Regions from separate parts of the Romboutsia sp. genome, predicted to be linked through region 2. Evidence: riboswitches for the same ligand, from Rfam matches in the RefSeq annotation. Region 2 holds a riboswitch; each other region holds the start of a gene.

The links. A riboswitch is a leader RNA that binds a small molecule or an ion and turns the genes downstream of it on or off. The one in region 2 is predicted to bind thiamine pyrophosphate.
Region 1: it holds a riboswitch for thiamine pyrophosphate, as region 2 does, so the genes downstream of both, AC11VW_RS04225 (MTH1187 family thiamine-binding protein) here and thiC (phosphomethylpyrimidine synthase ThiC) in region 2, are expected to answer to the same signal.
Region 3: it holds a riboswitch for thiamine pyrophosphate, as region 2 does, so the genes downstream of both, thiS (sulfur carrier protein ThiS) here and thiC (phosphomethylpyrimidine synthase ThiC) in region 2, are expected to answer to the same signal.
Region 4: it holds a riboswitch for thiamine pyrophosphate, as region 2 does, so the genes downstream of both, thiD (bifunctional hydroxymethylpyrimidine kinase/phosphomethylpyrimidine kinase) here and thiC (phosphomethylpyrimidine synthase ThiC) in region 2, are expected to answer to the same signal.

The regions. Positions count from the first base shown of each region.
Region 1 is NZ_JBXKIW010000038.1:16,353-24,584, reverse strand. It holds gene miaB (tRNA (N6-isopentenyl adenosine(37)-C2)-methylthiotransferase MiaB) at 1-978, shown strand, start outside; gene AC11VW_RS04235 (sensor domain-containing diguanylate cyclase/phosphohydrolase) at 1,154-2,905, shown strand; gene AC11VW_RS04230 (NUDIX hydrolase) at 3,038-3,649, opposite strand; TPP riboswitch at 3,765-3,864, shown strand; gene AC11VW_RS04225 (MTH1187 family thiamine-binding protein) at 4,052-4,342, shown strand; gene AC11VW_RS04220 (ABC transporter permease) at 4,317-5,081, shown strand; gene AC11VW_RS04215 (ABC transporter substrate-binding protein) at 5,092-6,108, shown strand; gene AC11VW_RS04210 (ABC transporter ATP-binding protein) at 6,089-6,835, shown strand; gene AC11VW_RS04205 (hypothetical protein) at 6,986-8,062, shown strand.
Region 2 is NZ_JBXKIW010000091.1:24,942-33,173, forward strand. It holds gene AC11VW_RS14615 (DNA topoisomerase III) at 1-1,526, shown strand, start outside; gene purF (amidophosphoribosyltransferase) at 1,632-2,984, opposite strand; gene thiC (phosphomethylpyrimidine synthase ThiC) at 3,027-4,340, opposite strand; TPP riboswitch at 4,494-4,597, opposite strand; gene AC11VW_RS14630 (winged helix-turn-helix transcriptional regulator) at 4,874-5,221, opposite strand; gene AC11VW_RS14635 (SDR family oxidoreductase) at 5,371-6,090, shown strand; gene AC11VW_RS14640 (SDR family NAD(P)-dependent oxidoreductase) at 6,116-6,838, shown strand; gene AC11VW_RS14645 (DUF4397 domain-containing protein) at 7,151-7,843, opposite strand; gene AC11VW_RS14650 (DUF2935 domain-containing protein) at 8,161-8,232, opposite strand, start outside.
Region 3 is NZ_JBXKIW010000044.1:49,177-57,408, forward strand. It holds gene yqeB (selenium-dependent molybdenum cofactor biosynthesis protein YqeB) at 1-312, opposite strand, end outside; gene AC11VW_RS05725 (hypothetical protein) at 410-568, opposite strand; gene AC11VW_RS05730 (heavy metal-binding domain-containing protein) at 558-881, opposite strand; gene msrA (peptide-methionine (S)-S-oxide reductase MsrA) at 1,033-1,959, opposite strand; gene AC11VW_RS05740 (thiamine phosphate synthase) at 2,058-2,684, opposite strand; gene thiH (2-iminoacetate synthase ThiH) at 2,684-3,787, opposite strand; gene AC11VW_RS05750 (HisA/HisF-related TIM barrel protein) at 3,842-4,624, opposite strand; gene thiF (thiamine biosynthesis protein ThiF) at 4,652-5,446, opposite strand; gene thiS (sulfur carrier protein ThiS) at 5,448-5,642, opposite strand; TPP riboswitch at 5,746-5,856, opposite strand; gene AC11VW_RS05765 (MATE family efflux transporter) at 6,191-7,591, shown strand; gene AC11VW_RS05770 (hypothetical protein) at 7,752-8,036, opposite strand; gene AC11VW_RS05775 (DUF6262 family protein) at 8,127-8,232, opposite strand, start outside.
Region 4 is NZ_JBXKIW010000047.1:21,607-29,838, forward strand. It holds gene AC11VW_RS06390 (AI-2E family transporter) at 1-692, opposite strand, end outside; gene AC11VW_RS06395 (AI-2E family transporter) at 915-2,078, opposite strand; gene AC11VW_RS06400 (collagen-like domain-containing protein) at 2,521-3,471, shown strand; gene thiE (thiamine phosphate synthase) at 3,546-4,175, opposite strand; gene thiD (bifunctional hydroxymethylpyrimidine kinase/phosphomethylpyrimidine kinase) at 4,192-4,989, opposite strand; TPP riboswitch at 5,090-5,184, opposite strand; gene epsC (serine O-acetyltransferase EpsC) at 5,245-5,781, opposite strand; gene cysK (cysteine synthase A) at 5,822-6,721, opposite strand; gene AC11VW_RS06425 (NUDIX hydrolase) at 6,932-7,540, opposite strand; gene AC11VW_RS06430 (DUF1294 domain-containing protein) at 7,775-8,032, shown strand; gene AC11VW_RS06435 (polysaccharide deacetylase family protein) at 8,201-8,232, opposite strand, start outside.

The DNA.
Region 1 (8,232 bases), on a different contig from region 2:
ACAAGCTCAATGGACACTAAAAAAATGTTGGTTGATGTATGGGATGTTGACGGAGAAGTTGTAGAAGGGCTTAGAAGTACTAGGAAATTTGAACTTAAAGCATTCGTAAATATAATGTATGGATGTAACAACTTCTGTACTTACTGTATAGTTCCATATACAAGAGGAAGAGAAAGAAGTAGAACTCCGCAAGATATAATGAATGAAATAAAAGAATTAGCAGCGAATGGAACAAAAGAAATAACATTGCTTGGACAAAATGTTGACTCATATGGAAAAACATTAGAAGAGTCTATAACATTTGCAGAGCTTTTAAGGATGGTAAATGATGTAGAAGGAATAGAACGAGTTAGATTTATGACATCTCATCCTAAGGATATATCTGATGAAGTTATATATGCAATGAGGGATTGTAATAAAGTATGTGAATACTTACACTTACCAATTCAATGTGGAAGTAGTTCACTACTTGAGAAAATGAATAGACACTATACTAAAGAATACTATCTAAATATAATAGAAAAAGCTAAAGAGGAAGTTCCAGGAATTTCATTCTCTACAGATTTAATGATAGGATTCCCGGGGGAAACGGAAGAAGATTTATTAGATACAATAGATGTAGTAGAAAAAGTAAGATATGATTCTGCATTTACATTTATATATTCAAAGAGAAAAGGAACACCAGCTGCACAAATGGAGAATCAAATACCCGATGATTTAAAGCATGAGAGATTTAATAGAGTATTAAATAAAGTAAATGAAATATGCGCTGATATAAACCAAAGCTACATTGATAAAGTTGTTGAAGTTTTAGTTGAAGGAAAAAGTAAAACAGATGATGCTAAGTTTGCAGGAAGAACTAGACAAAATAAATTAGTAAACTTTGAATCTGAAGGTAAAGATTTAGTTGGAAAGTTAGTTATGATAAAAATAATTAGTGCAAATACATTCTCACTAAACGGAATATTAGTAAAATAGAACAAAAAAATCCTTAAGATAAAATCTTAAGGATTTTTTTTGTGGATTTAAACAAAAAACACTAATATAAGACAAAAAAATAATTTTATCTTATATTAAAATATATAAAAATAAAATTAAATTTTATGGTATTATATAAATGACAATAAATTTAGAAAATTCAGGAGAGATAAATATGCTTGATAATATATTAGAGATTTTACTAGATACAATTCCGTATTCTATATGGTTAAGAAGCAGTGAAGGGAATTTTATTTTTGCAAATCAATATTTTTGTGATAGCTTAAATATGTCTAAAAATGATATATTAGGCAAAACAGTTTATGATATATATGGGAAAGAACTTGGTAAAGAATTCACAGAGAATTATAAAGAAGTTGAAAAACTAGGTAGACCTAAATTATTTACAGGGTATAAAGAAGAAGTGTTTTTAGAATGTTATATAGCTCCAATAAAAAAAGAAAATAAAATAGTAGTATACTTGGGTATATTACAAGATCAAACTGAAAGAAAAAAATATGAAGAAGAAACAATTAAGCAAAAGAATTTATTGAAAACATTGATAGATACAATTCCAGATTCCATTTTTCACAAAGATATACATGGCAGATATTTAGATTGCAATATAGCTTTTGCAAAAGATTATTATAAATGTAGTAAAGAACAAGTTATAGGGAAAAAAGATAATGATATGACTTCAAGTCCTAAATTGTTAAGGGATGTTTTAGTAACTGATGAGAGGGTTATAAAAAATAAAGAAAAACAGGTTAACCGTATAAATATAGAAGATAATGGACAGATAAAGTATATGGAGAGTATAAAAGCACCTATATTAGATGAGAAAAAAAATGTATGGGGAATAGTTGGTGTATCGAGAGATATAACCCAAAGGGTTTTAACTGAAAGAGAATTAAAAAAAATTAGTTATACAGATAAGCTTACAGATGTTTACAATAGAGCATATTTTGATAAAAAAATAAAAAGTTTAAATGCAGGGAATAATCTTCCACTTAGTTTGATTATGGGAGATGTAGATGGATTGAAAATTGTAAATGATACACTAGGTCATTTAAAAGGAGATGAACTTTTAGTTCAAACAGCTAATGTACTAAAAAAAGTTTGCAAAAAAGAAAGCTTGATAGTGCGTTGGGGTGGAGATGAATTTGTTATATTACTCCCAAATACAGAACATGAAGAAGCAAATGAAATATGTAATAAAATTAAGAGCGCATGTAAAAAAGAATCATATACATCTATACCACTTAGGATATCTTTAGGATGTGCAACAAAAACTAACATTAACCAAAATATAAATGATATATTAAAAGAAGCGGAAGAAAAGTTATACAAAGAGAAACTTCCAAGTCATATTGGTTCTAAAAAAAGAATACTAAATGCATTAAATGAATCTCTCACAGAAAAAAGTCTAGAAACTAAGCAACACACAGATAGAGTCGTTAATTATGTAAAAAAATTAGGTGATAGTATGGAACTTAATTCTAGTCAAATGAAGGAACTTATATTATCAGCTAAATTACATGATATAGGTAAAATAGGAATACCAGATGAAATATTATCAAAACCGGAGAAACTTACGGATGGTGAGTTTGATATAATCAAAACTCATACAGAAAAAGGTTATAGAGTAGCTAAATCTAATTATGAAATAGCACATGTTGCAAACAATATATTATCACATCATGAACGATGGGATGGAAAAGGATATCCCTTAGGTTTGAAAGGTAAAAAAATACCATTTTTATCGCGAATAATTTGTATAGCAGACTCTTATGATGCAATGACTAGTGAAAGAGCCTATAAGTTGAAAATGAGTAACGAAGAAGCTATAAAAGAAATTAAAAAGTGCTCAGGAACGCAATTTGACCCAGAATTAGTAAAGATATTTATAGAAGAATTTAGTAGATAAAAAATTAACATAACAAGCTATAAAAATACTAAAAAATACCCTATACAATAGACAATTAAAAAAGTCTACTATATAAGGTATTTTTTAGTATAATTTAAATGTTTTTTGAACCTAAGTTTGGGCAATGTACTACTAATTCATTATTAGCATCAAGAAATTTTCAAGAATTTTAGCAGTAATTCCCCAAATGATATAGTTTTCATATTCATAAAAGAGTACAGGATAATTACCACTATCAAACTTATAGTTATGATTATTGGGAATAATATCATATGGAAAATTTTCATTCGGAATAATTTTGATTTCATTGTTATAATAACTAGGCTCATATTTTAGTAAGTATGAAATTGGAACTAAAAATATATGATCTACTTCATCTTTATTTATATTTAGATTACTTATATCCTTTATATATCCTACATAAGGATGTATTATTAAATTTGCAGGTGTAATAAGTAAATCAAGGTCAGATATAATATCAATATTGTTTTTATTAGTACCAAGTTCTTCACAGGTTTCTCTAATAGCTGCATCAAGTGGGGATTCATTAGGTTCTATTTTTCCACCAGGAAATGATATTTCATTAGGTTGAGTTTTTAAATTTTTAGAACGAACTTGAAACAATATATAGTAACTATTATCCTTTTTTACAATAGGAATTAGAACAGAAGCTTTTTTCATATTTTGATGTCCGTTTATATACGGTTTATAGTTTTTAAATTTATTTTTTAGGGTGTTAATCATAATGACCTCCTTAATAAGCAATATATACTTATTATAGTATATGAAATATTAATAAGTAAGTACAAATATAAAATAATTGTTAAAATTTGATAAGTATAGTATAATCAAGTTGAAAATACATATTTTGGGGAGCTAGTCAGCTGAGAGGAGATACAAATCTCGACCCTTTAACCTGTTTGGATAATGCCAGCGTAGGGAGATAAAATAGCTTATATAAAAAGAGCTTGTAAGGTCTTATCCTAGTTGGATAAGACCTTTTTGATTAAACTATAAGATTTAAATATATTACGAAATTTATAAAATAATTTTTAGTATATTTTTGGATATATAGGCTTAATTTATGACAAGAAACTGGAATTTATGTATATGAATAAAAATTAACTTTAAAGGATGGTGAACTATATGGTAATAGTAGATGTAGCAGTAATGCCCTTAAGACCTTATGCAGGAGAAGAAGAAATGTATAAAGTAGTAGATGCATGTATAGAAGAAATTCAAAAAAGTGGACTTAAACATGAAATAGGTGCGATGAGTACAACAATAGAAGGAGAATTTGAAGAAGTATTTGACCTTTTAAAGGTAATACATAGAATTCCTTTTAATCTTGGTTGCGAAAGAGTTATAACAACAGCTAGGATAGATGAAAAAGCTGGGGGAATAACTATAAATGAAAAACTTAAAAACCATAGATAAAGTAAAAAATAGCTTATATCCTATAGCTACATTTTTAGTTTTGTTAATTATATGGGAAGCAATAGTCAAAGTACAAAATGTACCTCAATATATATTACCAGCTCCAACAGATATACTGAAGGTATTTTATAAAGATTACTTAAACTTATACGTTAACACTATAACCACTTTAAATGAAGCTACAATAGGATTTATAATAGCTATAATACTATCTTTAACTATGGGAATACTTATGGATTTCATACCCATTTTCAAGAAATGTGTATATCCTATCATGGTTGTATCGCAAACGATACCAACTATTGCAATAGCACCACTTTTAATAATATGGTTTGGATTTGATATGTTGCCTAAAGTTATAATGGTAACTATGACTTGTTTTTTCCCAATACTTATAAGTTTTGTAGATGGTATGGAAAATATAGACAAGGATTATTTGAATTTATTTAAAACTATGAATAGTAGTAAATTATCTACATTTATACATCTTAAATTTCCAATGGCTATGGATAAATTTTTCTCAGGGCTTAAAATATCAGCAACTTATACCGTAGTTGCTGCAACTGTAGCAGAATGGTTAGGTGGAACAAAAGGGTTAGGTGTATATATGGTAAGATCAAAGAGTGCATATGCATTAGATAAAGTTTTTGCATCTACTATATTAGTAATAATATTTAGTTTGATATTTGTAGTAATAGTACAAGCTATTAAAAAAATAGCCTTAAGACATAATATATAGGGAGGATTTTATGAAATTAAAAAAATTAGTAAGTTTAGGACTTGTAAGTGTACTTACAATGAGTGTACTTAGTGGATGTTCAAATAAAAATGAAAATACAGATACGAACAAAGAAGAATCAAAAAATGAAAAGGTAACAATGGTACTAGATTGGACACCAAATACTAATCATACAGGATTATTTGTTGCTCTTGAAAATGGATATTATAAAGAAGAAGGTCTAGATGTTGAAATAGTACAACCACCTGAAGGAGGAGCTGCAACTTTAGTTGCTACAGGAAAAGCTGATTTTGGAATAAGTTATCAAGAAGAAGTAACTTTTGCTAAAACTAGTGAAGATTCACTTCCAATAAAAGCAGTGGCAACAGTTATACAACATAATACTTCAGGATTTGCTTCTCCTAAGGATAAAAACATAGCATCACCTAAAGATTTTGAAGGTAAAACTTATGGAGGATGGGGATCTCCTTCTGAAGATGCAATATTAAATGCACTTATGAAAAAAGAAGATAAAGATTTTAGTAAATTAAAAGTAGTAAATATTGGACAAGATGACTTTTTTACTGCTACAAGTAAAAATATAGATTTTGCATGGATATTTGAAGGATGGGATGTTGTAGAGGCTAATAGACGTGGTATTGATTTAAACTTTATACCAATGGGACAAGTAGATAAAAGACTTGATTATTACACACCACTTATAATATCTAATGAAAAATTATTAAATGAAAACCCAGAACTTGCTAAAAAATTCTTGAAAGCTACAGCTAAAGGATATGAATATTCAATAGAAAATCCAACAAAAGCTGCTAAAATATTAGTAAAACATGCACCAGAAATAGATGAAAAATTAGCTATAAAAAGTCAAGAGTACTTAGCAGATAAGTATATAGATGATGCTAGTAGATGGGGTGAAATGAAGGATAGTGTATGGAATAATTATACAGAATTCTTAAAAGAATATAAGTTAATAAATAAAGACTTAAAGCCTAGTGAGGCATATAGTAATGAATTCTTGCCACAATAGAAAAGTAAAGATAGATATAAAAAATATATCTAAAAGCTATGAAGAAACAGAAGTATTAAAAAATATAAGTATAAAGGTTTATGAAGGTGAATTTGTAAGTATATTAGGTCCAAGTGGATGTGGGAAAAGTACTATATTTAATGTAGTTGCAAATTTAATAGACTACAATAGTGGAAGTATAAATATAGACGGAAGACTAAGTTATATGTATCAAAAAGACCTTTTATTACCACATAAAACTATAATAGATAATGTAAGCTTACCGTTGACTATTAAGAAAGAAAAAGGATTTGGGAATAAGTTTCTTAAAAAAAGAGAAGCACATAAAAAAGTAAAAGATTACTTTACTACATTTGGTTTAAGTGGATATGAAAACAAATATCCAAATGAACTGTCAGGTGGGATGAAGCAAAGAGCGAATTTTTTAAGAACTTTTATAAATTCTAATGATATAATGCTTTTAGATGAACCATTTGGAGCGCTTGATTCTATTACAAAATTATCTATGCAAAAGTGGTTATTAGAAGTTAAGAATAGAGTTAATTCTACTATACTTTTAATAACTCATGATATTGATGAAGCTATAATGTTATCAGATAGGATTTGTGTAATATCAAAAAAACCAGCAAGTGTTAAAAAAGAGTTTATAATTGATAAGAGTCACTATAATGATGATAATTTAGAAAATATTATAAAACTAAAAAAAGATATAATAAGCTTATTATAAATATAAAGCATATGAAGTCAAATTTGATTTCATATGTTTTTTTATATTATTTAACGTAACAAAAGCGAAATTCCCACTATAAAATATAATTCATGATATAATTATATATGACTTTAAATTTAAACTTATAATATAGTAAGGAGAAGTGAAATGACAGAAGGTTTTGAAGTAAAAGACATAAAAGATATAATGCAAAATAACAAATTAAATTTATGTGTTAAAGAAAATAGCACTTACATAAATATACCAAAAGAAATACTAGATAAAGGAATGAGCATATTAACAGAATATATTAGAATATATTCTAGCATAGAAAGTTTAAAAGAAAATATAAATAAATACTTATTTGATGAAAATAGTACTGTTACTTATAGTATTATAGGAAATCAACTTATGAAAATTAAAAGTGAACAAAATTTAGATGAAATATTACCTTATATAAATGTTGATATAAATAAAATAGAAGAAAGATTAAAAAATATTTGTGCATGTTTTTCAGTACAATTGCAAGAAATAAATGCTATGAAAGAAGAATTAGCAAATAATTATGTGAATAATTCATATAACATGGATGATATAGTAGATAAAGATTATGTAAATGAAGTAATAAAACATATAAAAGATGCCAGTATGTATTCACTAAAATCTAAGTCTAGGTATGGCTCTATATCTAGTGATCATGATCTTAAAAACAAAGAAGATATAATTGACTTGAATGATGAAGAAACTAATGGAGATTATAGTCCAATACTTGTGATTTATAGACCTGCAAAATATCATAGAGGTCAATATGTACTTGAAGACACATCTTATGTATATATAAAAAGGCAACCCTTAGAAGCTCTTATAAAACAAGAAAGATTAGAAGAAAAAGGTATAGATTCTATGGGCGCTATAAGTTATAAAAAGCTTAAGCATGACCTTACCAATGAGAATTCACAAGAAATATTGGCAGAACTATATGTATATGCTCAAAAAAATTCTATAAAATTTGAAAATATAAAATTAGCTGATATAACTTCAAATAAAGTTTGGATGACAGCTGATAGACTAAAAAAAGAGTTTAAAGAACTTAGATATTATCATAAAAATTTAACCCAAAAAATAAAAGATATATATGATTCGACAGGACAATATTATACGCAAATAGGTGGGAAATATATATTTAATAGTAGAGAGTTTATGCATAGTTATAAAACATATAAAAGTAAAGATATAAACAACTAAAAAGACTTAAATATACAAAGAGGGCTATTAAATTTTAGTAGCCCTTTTTGTATATTTTAAAATGGTAAGTTAAATATATCAGCTATGTTACAGATAGATTTAACTGATATTTTTCATAATAAATAAAAAAAATTTTACATATATAAAAAATTTTTAAATATAACTTGAGA
Region 2 (8,232 bases):
TGATATTTAAAAGAGAACAAGAAATAATGGAATTTAAACCTAAAAACTATTATGGTATAAGTGTAGTAGCAAATAAAGGAAACTCGCAGCTTAAGTTTGTATGGCAAGATAAAAACAATTCAACTAGCAGTTTTAACGAAGAAAAGGTAGATAACACAATAAATAAAATAAAAAACAATGATATAAAAATAGTGAAAGTTAATAAAACACATAAGAAAAAGTATTCACCAGCATTATATGACTTAACAGAGTTGCAAAGAGATGCAAATAAAATCTTTGGATATTCAGCAAAAGAAACTTTATCTATAATGCAAAAGCTATATGAACACCACAAAGTACTTACTTATCCAAGAACAGACTCAAGATACTTAACTAGTGATATAGTAGAAACTTTAAGTGATAGAGTAAGAGCAGTTAATGTAAGTGACTATTCAAGAGTATGTACTAAATTACTGAAGTCAAAGATAAACTCAAATAAAAGTTTTGTAGACGATTCAAAAGTAAGTGATCACCACGCTATAATACCAACAGAAGAAAAAGTATTTTTAGGTAATTTAAGTGATAAAGAAAGAAAAATTTATGACCTTGTTGTAAAAAGATTCTTAGCAATACTTTGTCCTCCGTTTGAATATGAACAAACTTCAATAAGTGCAGAAGTAAACGGAGAAAGCTTTACTGCAAAGGGAAATAAAATAATAAGTTTAGGTTGGAGAGAGACATATAAAGACTCTGATGATGAAGAAAACTATGATAGCATACCAGCTGTTATAGAAAGCGAAGTTTTAAGTGTAGCTAAATTAAATAAAACTACTGGAAAAACTAATCCTCCAGGTTATTTAAATGAAGGAACGCTACTTACAGCAATGGAAAAAAATAGCCTAGGAACAGTAGCAACAAGAGCTGATATAATAGAAAAGTTATTTAATTCTTTCTTATTAGAGAAAAAAGGAAAAGATATATATATAACATCAAAAGGAAAGCAATTACTAGAGTTAGTTCCAAGTGAATTAAAAAAACCAGAGTTAACAGCATCTTGGGAAGCTAAGTTATTAGATATATCAAAAGGAAAATTAAATAAAGATAGCTTTATAAATGACATGAAGAATTACTCAAAAGATGTAGTTAAACAAATAAAAAATAGTGACTCTAAATTTAAACATGATAATTTAACTAAAAATAGATGCCCTGAGTGTGGAAAATTCATGCTTGAGGTAAATGGAAAAAAAGGAAAGATGTTAGTTTGTGAAGATAGAGAATGTAACACAAGAAAAACTGTGTCACAAGTAACAAACTCAAGATGTCCAGTATGTCACAAGAAATTAGAACTTCGTGGAGAAGGTGAAGGAAAAACATTTGTATGTAGTTGTGGACATAGAGAGAAATTAAGCACATTTAACAAAAGAAAAGCAGAAGAAAAAAATAAAGGATCTAAAAAAGATATAAATAAATATCTAAAAGATCAAAATAAAAATGAAGAAGTATTCAACAATCCATTTGCAGCAGCCTTAGCAAAACTTAAAAAATAGTAATAAAAGAAATTTAAAACTAAACCCCTCAACAGTACAGATATGTATTGTTAAGGAGGTTTAGTTTTTATTATAGTATACTAATTTAAAATAGAATAGGTTAAATTACACAAAACACCTTAGGCAAGCATCTTTCTTATGACCTAAAGAATTTAAAAAACCGTCTATGCTTAGATATCCTAAGCTATCTACTCCAATAAAAGCACGTATTTCTTCTAAGATCATATTAGAACCTATAAGTTCTTTTTTATTCGAAGTATCGATTCCTAAGCAGCAGGGAGATTTTACTATAGGTGAAGCCAGTCTATAATGAATTTCCTTTGCACCTGCTTTTTTAAGAAGAGAGATAATTTTTTTGCAGGTTGTACCTCTTACCATAGAATCATCTACAACTACAATTTTCTTACCTTGAATATTTTCTTTAATAATATTTAACTTCAAAGAGACTGCTTCTTCTCTTTTAGATTGACAGGGCTTTATAAAGCTTCGTCCTATAAAACTATTTCTCACAAATCCTATGGTATAAGGTATTGAGGAGGATTTAGAATATCCTAAAGCAGCAGTAGTTCCAGAGTCAGGTACCCCTATTACAATATCAGCATCTGCCGGACATTCTTTAAATAAAGTCTCACCAGATTTGAATCTGGATTTATAAACACTAACTCCATCAATTTTACTATCTATTCTAGAAAAATAGATATATTCAAAAGCGCAGGTGTTACATATAGTGTTTTTCATGAAACTTACTGCTTCTATCCCGTTACTATCAATTTTAATTATTTCTCCAGGTAAAACATCTCTTATGAATTCTCCACCAAGCATATCTAAAACACAGCTTTCTGAGCATACTATATAACCACCATTGAATTTTCCTATACATAAAGGTCTTATGCCTTGACAGTCTCGCATAGCAAATAACTTGTCCTTTGTAAGTATAACAGCAGCATATCCACCTTTTATATGTTTTGATATGATTTCTAAGGTTTTTTCGATAGAAGAATTATAATATTTTTCAGTAAGTTTTAAAATAATCTCAGAATCAGTAGTTGTATTAAATTTTAATCCATGATATTCTAAGGAATTTCTTAGTTCAACTGCATTTGTAAGATTACCATTATGTGCTATAGATATTTGACCAAAGGAACATTCATCTAAAATAGGCTGAGCATTTACAATAGTATTTTCACCAAAGGTAGGATATCGTACATGACCTATGGCAGAAAAACCATTTATATTATTAAGATTATTTTTAGTAAATACTTCATTTACTAAACCCATATCTTTATGGCAAATAAGCTTATGCCCATTTGAATATGTTAATCCGCAGCTTTCCTGTCCCCGATGTTGAAGTGAATTAAGTGCAAAATAAAGCATAGAAGACAAGTTGATTTTTTCATTAGAAAATACCCCTACTACTCCACATTCTTCTTTATATTTATCAACATCATTAATTTGCATTTTATCACTTCCGCTTCTGTTTAATATCTAGCTTGATTCTCTTTAGCTATCAGCTCTTAAAAGATTTATATCTTTTCCTTCCATTATTTTATTCATATTTCTCATAGAACACATTTTTCCGCACATAGTACAGCTATCTTCATGCTCAGGAGAAGATTCTTTTCTATATCTTCTAGCTTTTTCTGGGTCAATAGCAAGTTCAAACATTCTTTCCCAATCAAGTTCTTGTCTTGCTTTACTCATTTTATTATCCCAATCCCTAGCATTAGGAATGTTCTTAGCTATATCACCAGCATGAGCAGCTATCTTTGCAGCAATGATACCTTCTTTAACATCATCTAAATTAGGCAATCTTAGATGTTCTGCTGGAGTTACGTAGCATAGGAAATCAGCTCCACAGCTTGCAGCTAATGCTCCTCCAATTGCACTTGTGATGTGGTCGTAGCCTGGCGCTATATCTGTAACTATAGGCCCTAATACATAAAATGGTGCACCATGACAAAGTTTCTTTTCAAGTAGCATATTTGCTTTTACTTCATTTAATGCCATGTGTCCTGGACCTTCTATTATAACTTGTACATTTCTTTCCCAAGCTCTTAAAGTTAATTCTCCCAGTACCATTAATTCTTTGATTTGACAGGCATCAGTAGAATCATTGATAGAACCAGGTCTGCAAGCATCTCCAAGACTTAAAGTTAAATCATATTTTTCGCATATATCTAATAACTCATCGTAATACTCATAGAAAGGGTTTTCTTTATTATTAAGTTCCATCCATGCATAAGTAAGAGAACCACCTCTTGAAACAATATTTGTAAGTCTTTTATTTCTTTTAAATACATTTGCAGTTTCTTTATTTATACCTGCGTGGATAGTTACAAAATCTACACCATCTTTTGCATGTTTTTCTACAACATCTAAAAATTCCTTTGCAGTAATGTCTTTTAATTCTTTATCATAAAAACCAAAAGCGTCATAAACTGGAACTGTACCTATCATAGCAGAAGAAGATTCAATAAGTCTTTTTCTAAATTCTTCAGTTTTCCCAAAAGAACTTAAGTCCATTATAGCTTCAGCCTTCATGTCTAAAGCTAGCTGTACCTTTTTCATTTCCTCATCAATATCACAGCAATCCTTTGATATACCTAGATTTACATTTATTTTTGTTCTTAGGCCTTCTCCTACACCTTCTGGATCTAAAGATTTATGATTCTTATTAGCAGGAATAGCAATCTGACCTTTTGCAATAAGCTTTCTTAAAACTTCTACATCCATATTTTCTTTTTTAGCTACTAATCCCATTTCTTTTGTAACAATACCCTTTTTCGCAGCATCCATTTGAGTTGTATACATCATTTTAAATTCCCCTTTATTATTTATTTAGTTTTTCTCTAATAGCCAGTATATTTCTGAATATATCTAATTATTGAATTTTAAATATAAACTAAAAAAAGCTTTACCATAAGGTAAAGCTTCCTACAAACATGTATTATAAAAATTAATTATAATAATCATCGCAAATAACTTTCCTACGGTAGTTCTAACTACGTCAGGTTCAGAGGGTTAGGTTAGTATAAACCTTCTCAGCCAAATTGGCACCCCTAGCTAATTATATTCATTTTTCATGTAAATAATATCCAAAATGTTACTTTAAGTTCATTATAGTATTGAAGTGGTATTCTGTAAAGTGTTTTTTAAAAAGACAGTTAATATGTAGAATTAACAACTTTAGGTATTGTTTTAATTCTTATTTATGTATAACAACCATGGGCAATACAAAGAGCCAATTATAAAATTTGTTTTCTAAGGATGACATTTTCATATTAATTATCATTTCATAAATTTAAAATTTATTTGGAAAATACACAATTATATTTGCACACTCTTTACTATTTACATTGAGGATTTATAAGTTCATATTTTTCATCAAAATTCTTTTCTCCCCATTCGCACATAGCATCTAATATAGGATATAAGCTCATACCTTTTTCAGTTATACTATACTCTACCTTAGGAGGAACTATTGGATAAACAGTTCGATAGACAAGATTATCTTCCTCTAATTCTCTAAGTTGATTTGTAAGAGTTTTATGTGATGTGTGATTTATAAAAGATTTTATTTCACCAAATCTTTTAGTTCCATTTTCTATTAAAAAATAAAGTATCAGAGGCTTCCATTTACCACCGATGACATTTAAAGTGATTTCCATTTCACAAGTTAAACTGCATTTTTTCATAATATTCCTCCAAAAAGCTAAATTAAAAATTATAGAGTAGTTACCTCTATTTCACTATGTAACTATTATGTGCGTACTTAAAATAAAACATTAGTTCAGATATAATTATAGTATAAGAAAATATTAATGTATATAAATGGAGGATAATTATGAATAAATTAGTAGTTATAACGGGAGCAAGTTCAGGAATTGGAAAAAGCATAGCAAAGAAGTTTTCAGAAAATAACCATCCGGTATTACTATTATCTAGAAGACTAGATAAAATGGAAGAATTAGAACTTCCAAATTCACTATGTAAGTCAGTAGATGTTACAGATTTAGAAAAGATGGAAGAAGCTATAAATGAAGCGGAAGGAAAATTTGGTAAAGTGGATTGTTTAATAAATTGTGCAGGAATAATGTTATTAGGAAATCCCCAAGATCAAAGTTTTAAAGAATGGAATGATATGATTGATGTTAATATAAAAGGAATATTAACAGGAACTAATATTGTTTTAAAGGATATGGTTAAGAGAAATGAAGGAACTATAATAAATATAAGTTCTATAGCAGGAAAAAAGACTTTTGATAATCATGCAGTGTACTGTGGCACAAAATTTGCTGTTCATGCAATAAGTGAAAACATAAGAAAAGAAGTTGCAAGTAGCAACGTTAGAGTTATAACTATAGCTCCAGGAGTTGTTGAAACACCATTACTATCTCATACAACAGATGAAGATATAAAGGCTAATTATAATGAATGGAAAAAAAGTATAGAAAGTGGATTAGAACCAGAAAAAATAGCTAGTTGTATAGAGTTTGCATATAATCAACCACAAGATGTTTGTATAAGAGAAATTGTAATAGCAAAAACTAAGCAAGAAGATTAGAATTATTTAATTAAGAGGTAGAATTATGTATAAGGATAAAGTTATTTTTGTAACAGGGACAAGCAATGGAATAGGTAATAGTATAGCTAAAGAATATGCAAAACAAAATGCAAATGTAATTGCTATTGATATAGTGGAACATGACTTTAGTGAAAGTAATATAGAATTTTATAAAGTAGATTTAAGAAATGAAGATGAAATCAAGTCTGCATTTGAAAAAGTAGTAAACAAGTATGGTACTGTGCATATACTGATAAATAATGGAGCTATAAGTAAATTTAATAAATCTATATTTGATATAGAAACAGTAGAATTTGATGATGTTATAACTGTAAATCTTAGAGGAAGCTTTATATGTTCTAAAGAATTTATAAAAGCAAATAAAGGTCAAAACTATGGAAGAATAGTTAATATAAGTTCAACAAGGTTTAATCAAAATGAAGCAGGATGGGAAGCTTATGGAGCATCTAAAGGTGGCCTTATATCTTTAACTAACACAATGGCGATTTCATTATCAGATACACCTATTACAGTTAATGCAATAAGTCCTGGATGGATACAATTAGACAGCTATGAATTATCAGAAATAGATAAAAAGCAACATCCATCAGGTAGAGTTGGCAAATCAAAAGACATAGTTAATACGTGTTTATTTTTAACAAATGAAGAAAATGATTTTGTAAATGGTACAAATATTATTGTAGATGGTGGTATGACAAAGAAAATGATCTATATTGATGATAAGTAAAATTTATAAAAAGATAGACTAAAAGTAGTTATATGAAACAATATAGTCAATAATAGTAATGAAGGAGTGACAGAATGGTAAAAGATTATTATTGTCCGCATTGTAGTTCTAATCTAGAAGTAATGGATAGCTGAGGGTCTTTAAGTTATTTTTGTATGGAATGCAAAATGTTGGTGTCCAGAAAGAAAATATTAACTAAAGAACAAGTAGAAGAAAAAGAACGTAAATAAAATCTATAATATAGTTGAAAGGATAGGGTCTATTTCAAAATATAATTCTGTAAATTTTGAGATAGACCCTGTAAAGATTTTATTAAAAAGTACATTTTTTAATAACGGTATTTCCATCGATTACCTGAACTATTTGGAAATTATATCCTAAACCAAGTTTTTTCAACTCTGGACTTGAAGTTCCAGTACAATATATTGTATATATTTTATTTTCATCCATCTTAACTTGTATACTTAGTATTTGGCCAATTTCATCTGCTGGACGAACTCCTAATTGGTAAGTTCCTGTAAGAATTTCCATGTATTCATTTCCACTGTTACTTTCTACATTTCTAGCTAATTTATATCCATTTGAGCTCATAAGAAAGATTAGTGGGCCTGGAGTTAAATTATAAAATCTAACAATTGATTTATTAGGTTTTGGTTTTTGTTCAATATTATCTATTATAGATACTAGCTTTAAATTATTTAAATCTCCTGTAATTGCAATGGTCATTAATTGACCTCCTATTATTTCCATATCATTAACTTCAAGAAGGGGATTTTCCTTAGTATTAGCTAAATAAACTTGTATACTATATTTTCCTCCGAGTCCGGGTACATAAGGACCAATTTGTACTGATTTTAAATCTTTAGCTAATAGAAATTCATTATTTATATATACATCTAAAGCTTCTGACTTAACTAAAGAATTAAATATTCTAATGAATGAATATTGAGAATTTAAGCAAGGAATTGATGGCGTGTCTATAAATTGACGATGATTATAAAACATGAAAACACATCCTTATTATTTAATATTAGCAGAACGCTAATATAAGTATATGAGTATAAGTGAAAATATTTCTTATTTTTAAAAATACACGAATATTTAGTATAATAAAGAATCTAAGGCTATGATTCTTAAAACTTAATTATTATAATATTACTTTAGCTATTAAATTTTAAGCTGTTAATATATAGCTATCATATAGTCCGACAAATAATCTAATATAGCTTATTGAAATAAAAATAGAAATCACTAATCAAAGTGAAAGAAATTAATATATTAAAAACTAAGGCTCTAGTAAATTTTTACTAGAGCCTTAGTTTTTATATTTCTATATCATATTTTTTTAGTAGCATTAAGTAGTGATTAGCTTCTCTTAATACATGATCTGCTAA
Region 3 (8,232 bases), on a different contig from region 2:
TGCAATAATGGCATCAATTACTATTTTAGGTTTTAGCTTTTTTATATAATTTCCTAACGGATCTACTACTAAAGCAACCTTATTATCTTTTAAAACTTCATATATTTCATTAATATCTTCACACAATCTACAATGTACACCTTGTACTGTGACTTCCTTTTCATATACAGCTTCGCAAAACGATACATACCTTCTTATAGCTAACGGTTTTTCTACTTCTAGTGTTACTACTTTAAAGCCACATATATTAAGTTTATGTATTACAGCACTTGCTAAATCTCCAGCTCCCCTTACTATTATTATGTCTTGCATATATTCCTCCAAGCTTTAAATTTATAAATCAAATTCGTTATAATATAAAAATAGTATAAGAAGTTTAAATATAAACTACTTATACTACCTTTATTAATTAATATTTATCATATTTATCTATGTCTTCATTTTTCTTTTCTTTTTGTCTCTCAATTATTTTAATTATAAGAAATATTATGCTTCCAATAACTAAAATTCCTGGTACTAATAGCCCAAGCATAACTGAAATTAATACACATGCATTACTACTCAACATCTTCTACTACAACTCCAGTTCCATAGGCAAGCATTTCTGCTGCTCCCTGCATAACTGATGCTGAAGTTAATCTAAATCCTATTATAGCATTAGCCCCTTGTGATTTAGCATCTTCTACCATTCTTCCTATTGCTATTTTTCTAGCTTCTGTCAGCATTTCATCATATCCTGTAAGTTCTCCACCTACAATTTGCTTAAAACTAGCACCAATATCTTTTCCTATATGCTTAGCTCTTATAGTACTTCCTTTTACTAATCCTACAACATTAGTGATTTTTTTTCCTGGAACATCCTCGATAGTTAATATTAACAAATTTACCCCCTCCTCTCACACTCTACTTAATAAAATTATAGCATATATAATATATTAATTTCACATGCTACATGTACTTCATTTATATAATATGATTAATTTACAACTTTGATCTACATGATTACACTCTTTTCAAATTAAATAATTTATACTACTCAAACAAATACTCATATTCACTATAACCATTTTCTATCATTTTATCTCTTGGTATAAATTTCAATGCTGCAGAATTTATACAAAACCTTATACCACCTAATTCCTTTGGTCCATCATCAAATACATGACCTAAATGATTGTCACCTTCTTTGCTCCTAGTCTCAACTCTTTTCATCCCCTGTGAATAATCATATCTCCCTACTACACATTCACTATTTATAGATTTAGAAAAACTAGGCCATCCACATCCTGAGTCAAATTTATCTTTTGATGAAAATAATACTTCTCCAGTTACAATATCAACATATATACCATCTTCTTTATTATCATAGTACTCATTATTAAATGGCTTTTCTGTCATATTGTTTTGAGTTACTTGAAATTGTAAATCAGTTAAATTTTTCTTTGCCCAATTTCTTTTTACAAAATCAAATCTTTTGCTTCCTTTATAATATCTATCATAGTGTTCTTTATTTTTTTTATAATATTCTTGATGATATTCTCCCGCTTCATAAAAAGTACTAGCCGGTATTATCATTGTAACTATAGGTTTTATATAAATTTCTCTTTTTTCTAATTCTTCTTTTGACTCTATAGCACTATTTTTTTGTTCTTCATCATGATAAAATATAGCTGTTTTATATTTATGACCTCTATCATTAAATTGTCCACCTTCATCAGTTGGATCAATTTGATTCCAAAATACATCTAAAAGTTCTCTGTAATTTATTACTTTATCATCATAAGTTATTTGTATAGCTTCTATATGTCCTGTTGTATCCGTACATACTTCTTCATAAGTCGGATTTTTGGTATGACCACCAGTATATCCTGATACAACTTTTTGTACCCCTTCATATTGATCAAAAGGCTTTACCATACACCAAAAACACCCTCCTGCAAATGTAGCAAGTTTTTTCATATTATCAACTCCTCAAGGAAATATTTATATTCTTATATATTCCCTAAGAAAACATTTATTAATCAATATATTATAAAGGCGCCTATTTGGCGCCTCTGTTATTTACTACATTTTCGAATATATCTTTTAACTAATTCATTAACATTTTGTGACTTCATAATTTGAGACATTACAGCAATATCACCACAATATTTATATGTTTCATATGCATTATCTGGTGTTATTCCTCCAAGAGCTACTATTTTTGTATTAGTTATTTCATTTGCATCTTTTAATATCTTTATACCTTTAGGCTCTACATTTTTCTTGCAGTCTGTTTCATATATATGAGATAAGGTTATATAATCTATTTTTATTTTTTTATCCTTCATTATTTTTTCAATATATATTATTTCATCTATGCTATGTGTTGAGATTCCTAGTATTTTTTTATTATCAAATTCATACTTATCATTTAGCTTTTGCTTAAATAATTCAAATGGAAGATGTATTCCGTCGGCCTTTACTTCTTCAAACACACTAATATTACTATTTATTATTAAATTTGCTTTAAGACCTTTATCTACTAAATTATAATTTATTGTTCTATATAAATTAGCAAGTTCATCATTCTTTAAATCTTTTTCTCTTATTATAATATTTTCTACTCCACTTTTAACAGCTTCACATATAATATCAAAGTACCTATACTCATTACAAAGATGCCTATTAGTTATAAGATACATTAAAATCTCTCCCAGTCTTTAAATATATGTTGATATCCAATACTTTTTAACATTTCTTTTACATCTAAAACAGTACTTTCATCACTTATTTTAAATTGAGAGGTATCTTCATCACCTTGCGAATGACCTCCAACATCTGTTGAAACTCCTGCACTTAGTTTTGTTACTCCAAGAGGTATTAAATTTTTTCTTAAATCTAGACTTTCTCTAGTCGATAAATTTATCCCTCCATGGTTATCAAACAGTCTCATACAAAGCATGGCTTGAACTAAATCAATATCACTAACTTCTTTTATCCCTTCATAGCACCCTTTAAAAGGTCTTATTCTAGGAACCGAATATGAAAGTTCTACCTGAGGGTAATTTTTTCTTAAATATTTCCCATGCAATAACGTAAAGAAAGTTTCTTTTCTAAAATCATTAAGTCCTAAAAGTGCACCTATTGATAAACTTTTCATACCAGCCTTTGCTCCTCTTTCTGGTGCATCTAATCTAAATTTATAGTTAGATTTAGGCCCTTTTATATGAACTTCTTTGTAAATTTTTTCATCATATACTTCTTGATAAACTGTAAGAGAATCTACTCCTTTATCTACAATATAGTGGTATTCATCTACTTCCATTGGATAAACTTCAATGGCTATTGATGAAAATTTAGATTTTAATATTTCTACTGCTTGACCTATATATTCAACATTTGAATGTATATTACTTTCTCCAGTTAATAATAGCAAGTGTTTAAAACCTTCTTTGGAGATAGCTTGCCCTTCTACTTTTATTTCATCAATATTTAGTTTCTTTCTTTTTATGCCACTTTCTACATTATAGCCACAGTACACACATTTATTTATACAATAATTTGCTATATACATAGGTGTATATAATGATATTATTTTCCCAAAATACTGATTAGTTATAGCATTAGATTTTTGAGCCATTCTTTCTAAATATTTTACTGCTTTTTTAGAAAGTAAGTTTAATAAATCATGTTCATCTAAGTTGTCTTTTTCTAAACTTCTCTCTACATCATATTCTGTAACGCTGTTCATATACTCATCTATATCAAAATTTTCATAGCTTTTTATCACTTCATAAAAACTCATATTTGTTGCCCCCTATACAGCCTTCTATAAATTAAAATCTATATTTATTTTTTATTACTGCGCTGTTACCACACTATCTAAAAATCCTGTTAATGGAGACGATGCATTAGCGTAATTTGATACGCTTCCACATTTTGCAATATAGGCTTCTCTTCCACCTTCTACTGCTAATTTAAAAGCTTTTGCCATTTTTATAGGATCATTTGCTGATGCTATTGCAGTGTTTACTAATACTGCTGCTGCCCCCATTTCCATTGCTTCCATTGCTTGTGATGGCTTTCCAATACCTGCATCCACTATTATAGGTATATCTAATTCTTCTATCATGATTTTTATCATTTCTTTCATTTTAATTCCTCTGTTAGAGCCAATAGGTGATCCCAGTGGCATAACTGCTGCTGCCCCAGCTTCTATAAGCCTTCTACCTGCATAAAGGTCTGGTGTCATATATGGAAGTACTACAAATCCTTCTTGTGCTAATATTTTTGTAGCTTTTATTGTTTCTTCATTATCTGGTAATAAATATTTATTGTCTGAAATAACCTCTATTTTTATGAAATTCCCGCATCCCATTTTACGTGCTATTCTTGCTATTCTTACTGCTTCTTGATGATTTGTTGCTCCTGATGTGTTTGGTAATATTGTCATATGATTTGGTATGTGTGTTAATATATTTTCTTCCCTATTATCTAAATCAACTCTTCTTAGTGCCATAGTGATTATTTGACTGTCACTTTCTTTAATTACCTTTGGTAATATATCATTAGAACCGTATTTGCCAGTTCCTATTAAAAGTCTACTATTAAACTCGTGTCCACCTAAAATTAATTTATCCATATTTCCCTCCTGATTTTTTAATTAAATTTAATTATTTATTAGAATCTGCATAGCTAAATTAGCCATATGATTAGCACAAATAGCAACTCTTGGCGCCATAAGCCCTTCTCCTATTTTGGCTTCATTTACTAAATCTCCACATATATAAAACTTTTCTCTAATCTTTTTAGTTTTTATTATATTTGAATCATAATATCCTGCCATTCCTGATGATGCAATCAAATATTTATCTTTCATATTTATTAAAACATAATTGCTAATTTGAGCTTTATACTTTGGATTGTCAAAGGCTTCAATTATTATATCTACGTCATTAAATACATTCATATTTTCTTTACTTACAAGCATATTGTAAGTTTTTATATTTATAAACGGATTTATTTTAGATATATTCTCATACATTGCTTGTGTTTTATATTTACCTATATCATCTATAAAGTATTGTTGCCTATTGAGGTTTGATGGTTCTACAACATCAAAATCTACAAGAACTAATTGTCCCACTCCAATTCTTGCTAGAGATATAGCTATATTTGATCCTAATCCTCCAAGACCTAAGATTGCTATTTTTCCTTTTTTAAGTTTGTTGTGTACATTAGGAGTATGCCTTGCTATTAACAAGTTTTCTAACTCATCTAAACTTAAACTTTCCCCTTTTTTAATTAATGTAATCTTATCTTTCTCTCTAAGCATTTCATCTTTTTCTATTGGATGTCCATTTAAAATGACTACATCACTATCTTTTTTATATTCATCTTTTACTTGATAAGCAGTTATATTTTCTTTTACCTCTAGAAGCTTTTCATTTATAAAAATTTGCATTTTAGCCTCCCCCAACAAAGTTAATAAGTTCTATAACATCTTCTTCCTTTAATATATATTTTTCGAAATCTTCTTCTTCTAATATATCAAAGTTTACTTCTACTACTACTCTATCTTTGCTTATATCAAAATCATTTAATAAACTAAGTATATTTTTATCTTCTTTAAATTTTATCTCTTTCCCATTTACCTTCATCTTCTCACCCCTATCTATAATATAAAAAAAAGTGCTTATCCTTAATCAAAAGGAAAGCACTTTCATAATTTACGTACGCTAAATAATCTCTATTTATTAGTAAAATTATATTAAAAAGCTTCCCTTCGCAAGCATTACCTTGATCAGGTGGTTAGGGTCTTTAAGTTGAGGCTTTATTCTCAGCTAGCCAATTCTAGCTCCCCTAGCTCTAATTCTATTATTTATTTTTACAAGTTGAGTATAGCATAGTGATTTTATTACTTCAATATTATAATACATTTTTTTACATATATTTTTTTAATATTTTATTTACATTTTTTATGATTGACTTTATATTTTTTAAATTATATAATTATAAGGATTTTGTATCTAATTACTGCAAAATTTAACTACCCAGTTTGAATTTTAATTACATATATTTAATATACTCATATTTTTTATTTGAGTATATAAGTGTTGAACCCCCCACTTGAAAAAAACCTACAAGTGCGGGGTTTTTAATTTATTTAAGATTATTTTTATAATAGTTATTACCAAGGAGGAACTTAATGATAAAAAATACAATAACAAACTATCAAAAAGACAAAGAATTTTATAAGCACTTATTTTTAATTACATTGCCAATAGTGTTACAAAACCTGATAACATCATCTCTTAATATGTTAGATACTATGATGATAGGTAAGGTTGGTGAAATACAATTAGCTTCTGTTGGAATTGCTAATCAGTATTATTTTTTATTTTCACTACTTGCAAATGCTATTGCAATAAGTTCGGGTGTACTTATTGCTCAATTATATGGAAAGGGAGATACTAATAATATAAAAAGGGTCTTATCTAGATCATTATTTTATAGTATATCGTTAACTATTATATTTATGACTTTAGGGCTTTTAATACCAGAAAAAATAATAGCAGTTTTTAATAATGATCCTACTGTTATAAAAATTGGTGTTGAATACTTACAAATAGCCATAATAAGTTATTTTTTCACTACTATAACATTCACATTTGCCAGTGGGCTTAGAAGTATAGGTAATACTAAATTGCCTATGTGGGCAAGTTTAATCGCACTTATAGTTAATGGTGTATTAAACTCAATATTAATATTTGGACTCTTTAAAATGCCTGTTCTTGGTATAAAAGGTGCTGCTATAGCTACTCTTATAGCTAGAATAGTTGAATGTTTAATAGTTCTTATAACAGTTTATACTAAAGTAGATATTTTAAAGCTAAGATTTAAATATATCTTTGAATTACCTAAGTCACTGTCTTCTGCTTTAACATCTGTTACTATTCCAATACTTGCAAATGAAGCTTGTTGGGCATTCGGTAATATAACTTATGCAGCGATTTATGCAAGAATAGGCACTGGAGCTGCTGCTTCTATACAAATTTGTTCAACTGTAATGAATTTATTTATGATAATTTCATTTAGTCTTGCTAATGCATCTGTTGTTATAATTGGAAATGAAATAGGAGCTGATAAAAAAGAATCTGCAATAGAAGCATCTAAAAATATTTCTAGTTTAGCACTTAAAATATCAGCTCTTTTAGCAATAATCATGGCTTTAAGTGCGAAATCTATAGTATCATTCTTTAATGTTTCACCTGATGTTAAATTAGCGTCTCAATATATTTTATATATGTATTCATTAGTTATGGTAGTTAGAGTTTATAATAATGTTATGATAGTTGGTATCTTAAGAGGTGGTGGGGATGCTGCTTACGGTTCTATACTTCAAGCCTTAACTTTATGGCTAATAGGTATACCTCTAGCTTACTTTGCTGCATTCGTTCTTTACCTACCAATTTATTTTGTCGTTGCATTTGCTATGGTCGAAGAAATCATTAAAGTTATTTTAATGATGAGAAGATTTAAATCCTTTAAATGGATTAAAAATATAGTTAGTGATGATACTCAAATCGATTTACCTTTAACTGTATAAATATAAATTAAAATAGAAGCCTAACTAAGTTATCAAGAGTAAATTTTGATAAATATTAAAAAAGCTTAATTTCAATATACTATATATGTATAGTATGTTAATACTAAAAATAGGATATCTCTATTTTAGATATCCTATTTTTAGTTCGTATTATATTAAATTAGCGATTATTTTTTGTTTCTAAAAGTATAGGTACTATGTTAAGTATAATAGACATAATAGTCAAAATCCATAATGCAGTTTCCATATAAGGAACTACATCTAATAAAGCCGTCCAGTCATTCAATTTTACCCATTCAGATACCATAGTGTATTCTGAACAAAGTGTCAATGCCGTAAATGATAACCCTATAGCCATAGCAAGTTTATAATTTTTTCCAGATTTATACATATAAAGATTTATAAAAGTAGATATTATAGCAATCCCTCCGAATACTATCCACATATTTTTACCCCCATTAGAATTTTATTTATTTCGCATTAAATAACAATTGCGTATTAAGTTATCTATAATTATATCATATTTTACCAAAAGTTATAACTGCTTGTATATTTCAGCATAATCAACCTTAAGTTGTTCTTTAAGTTCTTGATTTTCTTCTTCAAGTCTTTTGATTTTTCTTTTTAAACTTGCAATAATT
Region 4 (8,232 bases), on a different contig from region 2:
CTTCTATGTGTTAATTTAATTACTATTTCTGCATGCTTTTTAGATAATAAAGCATATGTAATCTTTTTATTTAAAGCATAGAATTTTTCTTTATCTATTAATAAATAAATTGATATTATTAGCCCTAATAATATATTCCATATACTTGATGCTATATTTTTAAGGATATCTCCTAATACTGGAACTAAATTAGTTATTACTTCAATTATATAATTTACAAATTCCTTCCATTTATTAATCGCTAATCCTAAATATTCATTATTTGTATCTATGTTTACTGTTAATTCATTTACTAATTTAGTTACATTTATTACATATGTTGGTATGTCATTTACTAGTCCCATCATACTATATATCAATTGTGGAAGTATAAACTGAACAAATAAGTATAGTATTGTAAAGGCTGTTATATATGTAAGTAAAATACTTATTGCTCTTTTACCTTTTTTATTCATATTTTTAATTGAATCAAATACTAAAACTTTTTCTTCGAAAAATACCAATATAAAGTTTAATAGATATGCTATAACAAATCCTATTATAAAAGGTTGTAATATTTCCAGTATCCAACTTATTATTTCTGTAAATGCACTCATTTTATCCATTATACTGTAAAAAATTATGCTACAACATATTATTATAAATGAGTATATTGCTATTGTTGTATCTCTTTTATTCCATTCTACTTTCATACTTCCTCCCCATTTTCCTATGCTTCTATCTTTCAATTATAACCTTTTTTCTTCCTTTGGTGTCATTATTATTTTACAAAGTGAAGATTATTATATCTGTTTTTATCCGTATTCACAAATACCTTTGCAATTTTTTTAATATAAAAAATACGAGGAATATATAATTTTCTATAATTATATATTCCTCGTATTAATTTTAAATATTTAACTTTTTATATAAATTTACATATATTCGTCAGTTTCTCTTGGTAATCCCTTTTTGATTAACTTAGCTTCTATGATATCTTTTATTACTGAGTAAATTATAGCAAATAATGGAACACCTATAATCATTCCAACAAGTCCTAATAACTTTCCTGCTACTAGTAGCGAGAATAATATCCAAAAAGCTGATATTCCTATAGAGTCCCCTAATATCTTAGGTCCTATAATATTACCATCTAATTGTTGTATAACAAATATTATAAGTAAAAACCATAATGCTTGTATTGGTGATACAAACATTATTATTATAAACGATGGTACCGCTCCAAAGAATGGTCCAAAGAATGGTATAATATTAGTTATACCTATTATTACAGATATAAGTATAGTGTATGGCATTTTAAATACTGTTAATATAATAAATGTTAATACACCTATTATAGCTGAATCTATAATTTTACCACTTATAAACTTACCAAATGTATCATTACTCCTATGTGTTAATTCCACTGCTATTTCTGCATGTTTTTTAGATAATAAGCCATATGTAATTTTTTTACTTAAAGCACAGAAGTTTTCTTTATCTATTAATAAATAAATCGATATTACTAACCCTAATACTATATTCCATATACTTGATGCTATGTTTTTAAGTACATCTCCTAATACTGGAACTAAATTAGTTACTACTTCAATTGTGTAATTTACAAAGTCATTCCACTTACTAATAGCTAATCCTAAATATGCATTATCTGTATCTATGTTTGCTGTTAATTCGTTTAATAATTCAGTTACATTTGTTATATATGTTGGTATGTCATTTCCTAGCCCTGATATACTATCTACCACTTGTGGAAGTACAAACTTAATAAATGCAGATAGTATTATAAAGGCTGTTATATATGTAAGTAAAATACTTATCCCTCTTTTACCTTTTTTACTAATATTTTTAATTGAATCAAATACTAAAACTTTTTCTTCAAAAAATACCATTATAAAATTTAATAGATAAGCTATTACAAATCCTATTACAAAAGGTTGTAATGTTGACATTATCCAATTTATTTTATCTGTAAATGCACTCATTTTATCCATTATATTATAGAAAACTATACTACAACATATTAATATAAATGAATAAACTGCTATTGTTGTATATCTTTTATTCCAATCTACTTTCATATTTCCTCCCTATTTTTACATAACTCTATCTTTCAATTATAACCTTTTTTGTTGCTTTAATGTCATTATTTTTTAATTACTTTAATTTTTATATATACTTATATTTGTAAAAGTAATATATCATATATATTTTACTTTGTCATTACATTTCGATATTAGTATATTTAACTTTTTATTCATATTAGATTTGCTAGATTTTAGCATAACAATAAGATTGTATAAGACTTATTTTATTATCATACAAGCTTGTTTTTATTTAATTATTTTTTATTAAAACACATTACTATAAAATCAATATCTGCATATTTATTGATTTGATATACAATATCTAAATTTAATCCTTTATTTTGCTATTTAGTGTCCCATTTTTACTATTTTAATCATATATCTATACTATGTAGTGATACTACTAATTAAAATATTTAACATGGAGTGGTAGAGTATGTATAAAGACTGTAAGAGTAAAGACAATAACTTCAATAAAGATCACTATTGTAATATACCTAAATACTGTGATTGTGCTGAGCAGCATATGAAACCTAAAAAAGAAAAGTGTAAAGATACGCATAAGAATATGCAATCTATGTTTGTATGTCCAATAGACTTATGTGATTGTCAACTGTATAGTATATTATGTAACTGCATAGGCAAACTTGTTGGATTAAAGCTAACAGATAGTGATTGTATTTTAAGACTTCGTATTTGTAATGTAAATACTTGTGCTGTTATGGGGAAATCATCATCAGGAAAAGGTCCTATTTACGTAAAATTAAGTTCAATTCAATATGTGGATTTAGGAAAAGAAACTTATGTAAATCCACTATGTAATGTTGGTATGGGCTCAGTTGGAATGCCTGGAGCTATTGGACCAATGGGTCCTAAGGGTGACAAAGGGGATAAGGGGGACATGGGTCTTCAAGGTCTTCCAGGTTCTAAAGGCGATAAAGGAGACATGGGTCTTCAAGGTCCTGCTGGCATAGCTGGTGCTAAAGGCGATATGGGTCCTCAAGGTCTTACTGGCATAGCTGGTGCCAAAGGTGATATGGGTCCTCAAGGTCCTGCTGGCATAGCTGGTGCTAAAGGCGATATGGGTCCTATGGGTCCTGCTGGTCCTAAAGGTGATATGGGTCCTCAAGGTCCTGCTGGTACTGCTAATGGTAAAGGAATCAAAGGAGATAAAGGCGATATGGGTCCTCAAGGTCTTCAAGGTCTTCAAGGTCTTCAAGGTCTTCAAGGTCCTAAGGGTGATAAAGGGGACATGGGTCCTGCTGGTCCTAAGGGTGATAAAGGCGATAAAGGCGACATGGGTCCTGCTGGTCCTCAAGGTCCTGAATCTAAGCCTACTATTAAAGAAAAATATATGCCACCAAAAAAAGTTCCTTATAAAGGTTAATTCTAATTTTTATATACAAAAAAGGAAGCCCCCTATGCTTCCTTTTTTGTATTTCAATTTTATATTTATTTAAATTAATCTATTTTTTCAATCCATTTTTTACTTTCTAAGCGTATATCTTCTTTTTTGAGAATTGCTGAAACTACTGCATATCCATCAGTTTCTAATTCTTTCAAATCCTCTAAATTATTTAAATCAATTCCGCCTATTAAAACTATTGGAATATCAACTTCTGACTTTATTTCCCTTACTGTATCAAATGATACTGATTTTGCATCTAATTTAGTAGAAGTATTATACATAGCACCTACACCTATGTAATCAACACCATCTTCTTTAGCCTTTTGAGCTTCTTTTAAATCTCTAGCAGAAACACCTAGTATCTTTCCTTTTCCTATTAACATTCTAACTGATTTTGCATCTATATCACTTTGTCCTACATGAACTCCATCAGCATCACAAAGCATTGCAATATCTACTCTATCATTTATTATAAAACTAACATTATATTTTTTAGTTAACTCTCTTAACTTCATAGCCTTTTCTAAAAATTCACTACCAGATGCATTTTTTTCTCTTAACTGCACCATAGTAACTCCGCCTTTTATAGCCTCTTCTATACATTTATAAAAGTCCCTGTTTTTTAATATTTCACTATCTGTTACTAAGTATAGCTTTAATTGTTCTTTTATATTATTTTTCATGAATTTCCCCTCTATTTTATTTATCAAATTTATAAAAATGATGAACTGGTCCTACCCCGTGACCTATATCAAAACTATTTTTTATAGCTTCTGTTATATAAATTTTACTAAGTGCAACTGCTCCTTTTATCTCATATCCTAATGCTAGATGAGAAGCTATTGCAGAAGATATAGTACATCCTGTTCCATGAGTATTTTTTCTGTCTAATCTTTTACTTTCATAAACTTCAAACACATCTTTTCCAATTAGTAAATCTATAGCATCTCCATCTAAATGCCCCCCCTTCATTAATACATATTTTGGTCCCATTTGTAGTATTTTTTCCCCTGCCATACGCATCTCTTCTAAAGTATCTATCTTCATACCTGTTATAGCTTCTGCCTCTGGCACATTTGGAGTTATTATGTATGCCATTGGTATTAAATGTTTTATCATATTTGCTTTAGCTTCTGGTCTAAGTAAGCTAAATCCACTCTTTGATATCATAACTGGATCTACTACTAAGTTTTCTGGTTTGTATTTTTTTAAAGTATTTGCTATTTCTAATATTATTTCTGGACTTGATACCATACCTATTTTTACAGCCTTTGGTCTTATATCATCAAATACTACTTCTATTTGTTTTTTTATTATACTTTGGCTTAACTCTTCTACTTCAAATACTCCTTGTGTATTTTGTGCTGTTATTGCTGTTATCACACTCATTCCATAAGTTCCTATGGCACTAAATGTTTTTAAATCAGCTTGTACACCAGCTCCTCCACTGCAATCTGACCCTGCTATTGTAAGTGTTGGTATTTTGTAATTTCTCATAGTTGCCCCCTTAATTGTATTATATAAAATTTGCGCTAATCAAAAAGCCATACCTGATTTAGGTATGGCTTGATTACACTTATAAATATATTATATATTCAAATTCATGTATAAGCTTTCCTACGCTGGCATTATCCAGATCCGGTATAAGGGTCAGTAAATCCTCTCAGCCTTTTGGCTCCCCTAGCTATTTTCATTTATAATTTTTTATTTACAAGTTAATTATAGTACTTTTTATTTTATTGTCAATCATTGTTACATTTTATTCCCTTTTAATCTAACTACATTTGCAGCTACTCCAACTACTGTAGCTCCATCTGGTACATCTTTTATAACTACTGCATTAGCTCCAACTTTTGAATTAGAACCTATGTTAATAGGGCCTAGTATCTTTGCCCCCGCCCCTATTATTACATCATTTCCAACAGTTGGATGTCTTTTTCCACTATCTTTACCAGTGCCTCCTAATGTGCTTCCATGGTAAATTGTTACTCTATCTCCAACTTCTGCAGTTTCTCCAATTACAACTCCCATTCCATGATCTATTAATATACTTTCTCCTAGCTTTGCTCCTGGATGTATTTCAATTCCTGTTAAAAACCTTGCTATTTGAGATATAAGCCTTGCAGTAAAAAAACGCTTATGATTATATAAAAAATGCGATACCATATGAATTAATCTAGCGTGAATAGATGGATATAGTAAAAATACCTCTATTTTACTTGTTGCTGCTGGATCATTTTCCATTATATATTCTATATCTTTATTTATTTTTCTAAACAATTTTATCATCCCCTTAATTTACCTTATGCCTTTTAATTAAATCAATTTATTATTTGAAAATATCCATAGATATATATTTTTCAATACCATCTGGTGCTATTGTAACGATCTTTTTATCAGGATACATTTTACCTAGTTTTAAAGCACCAAAAACATTAGCTCCTGAAGATATACCAACTAATATAGATTCTTTATCCGCCATTAATCTAACCCCTTGAAAAGCTTCTTCATCGTCTATTGTCATTACTTCATCTACTAAATTAGCATCATAGTTTTTAGGAATAAATCCTGCTCCTATACCCTGAATCTTATGAGGTCCACTTTGTCCATTAGATATAACTGGAGAATTTTTAGGCTCTAGGGCTACTATTTTTATATTAGGATTTTTCTCTTTTAAATATCTTGCCACCCCACTTAAAGTCCCCCCTGTACCTACACCACAAACAAATATATCTAAATCACTTACTGCGTTTAATATTTCAACCCCTGTAGTTTGATAATGACCCTTTGGATTATCTTCATTATCAAATTGCTTTAAACTTTTGTAATTATTATTTTCATTTAAAAGTTCTTCTGCTTTTTTTATAGAACCGCTCATTCCAAGCTTTCCATCAGTTAAAATAAGCTTTGCTCCATAGGCTTTCATAAGCTCTCTTCTTTCTATACTCATAGTCTCTGGCATTACTATTATTACTTCATATCCTTTTAATTTTCCTATCATAGCTAATGCTATTCCAGTATTTCCACTAGTTGCTTCTACTAGTACATCACCTTTTTTAAGCATATCTCTTTTTTCAAGTCCATCTATCATAAAATAAACCGCTCTATCTTTTACACTTCCAGCTGGATTATATTTTTCTAATTTTACATAAATATTAGAGTTCCCTATATTGTTTAACCTAACCATAGGTGTATTACCTATCATGCTTAGTATGCTTTCATTAACCATATTATCGTCCCCCTTGTTTTGTTATCATAATGATAATTATAAGTCTATTATATTATTATCATTATGATAATGCAACATAAAAATATTTTTTATTTAAAAAATATTTATTTACTGTTTATATCAAATAATTTTTTCAATAAAAATATACTAGGTCTTGATTAAAGATATCCTAGTATATTTTCATATAATTTTTTAGTTATATTATTTTTTTTAATTGAACAACTTATCTCCTAGATTAGCAAACATCTGAAGCATTAAATAAGATTTTATATCTATAATATCTTCTCCTTTTAATATCTCTTTTGCTTGGTCTTGAGATATTAATAAAGCTTCTATATCTTCATCATCTTCTAAAAACTCCTTACTTAACTTTCCATCACATAAACAATATACAAATGCAACAGATTCATCAGTCATACCAGGAGATAAATAAACTTTATCCCTACTATTTATTTTATTAATTTCTATAAGATCTAAACCTGTTTCTTCCTTTAATTCTCTTGCCACTGTTTTTTGAATATCTTCATCATTGTCTACAAGACCTGCAGGAAGTTCATATATATAATTGTTTATAGGAACTCTAAACTGTTTTATTAAAACTAATTTATTTTCACTTTTATGAATCGCTGCAATTACTACAGCATCTATTTTATCTTCCTTACCTTGTAAATAAATTTCTTTTAATTCTTTTTCATTTTTTCTTGAAGCTACTGTCCAATGTCTATCATCATTATTTTTATTTTTATATTTCACATCATATAATCCCACAAATTTAGTTTCTACTAAAGGTTTTATATCTTTTATTTTTGAATTTTTCATAATTAATACCCCTTTTCTATATCAAATAAATCACACTCTATTAGTTTTTATTATAACAATAAATCTTTTTTTTATATAGCAGGAAATTATATTTATAATTTACAACTTCTAATCTTTGAGCAACGTGCCTGTGTTCTAGGCCGTTGGCGACATGAGCGAAGCGAATTTTTTATCATTATTTTAAAATCTATGATATAGTTAAATAAATAATTAAAGTATTTATTAGGAGGTAATATGGAAAATTTATTATTAGCTTATTTATTGATTATTAATATAATCTGTTTTATATGTATGTTTATTGATAAGCAAAGAGCAATAAAACATAAGTGGAGAATTAGTGAATATACTCTTATCTTTTTAGCTGCTGTAGGAGGAAGCTTAGGTATCTTATCTGGAATGTATACTTTTAGACATAAAACTAAAAAATCAAAATTTAAAATTGGAATACCATTTATAATTTTTATTCAATTTTTACTCTTAGTATTACTTTAAATAAAAGTAATATTTTGTACTTTTTTATGTTTTATATTATCAATTATTTAGTTTATAACAATAATTTTAAATGTTGTTAGTAAATATAAAAAGATATTAAAAAAAGCTCCTTTATGATTTTTAAGGAACTTCTTTTTTTTGATATTATATTTAATTTATATATTATTCCTAAGCTAATGTTTTAAACGCATATCCATTAT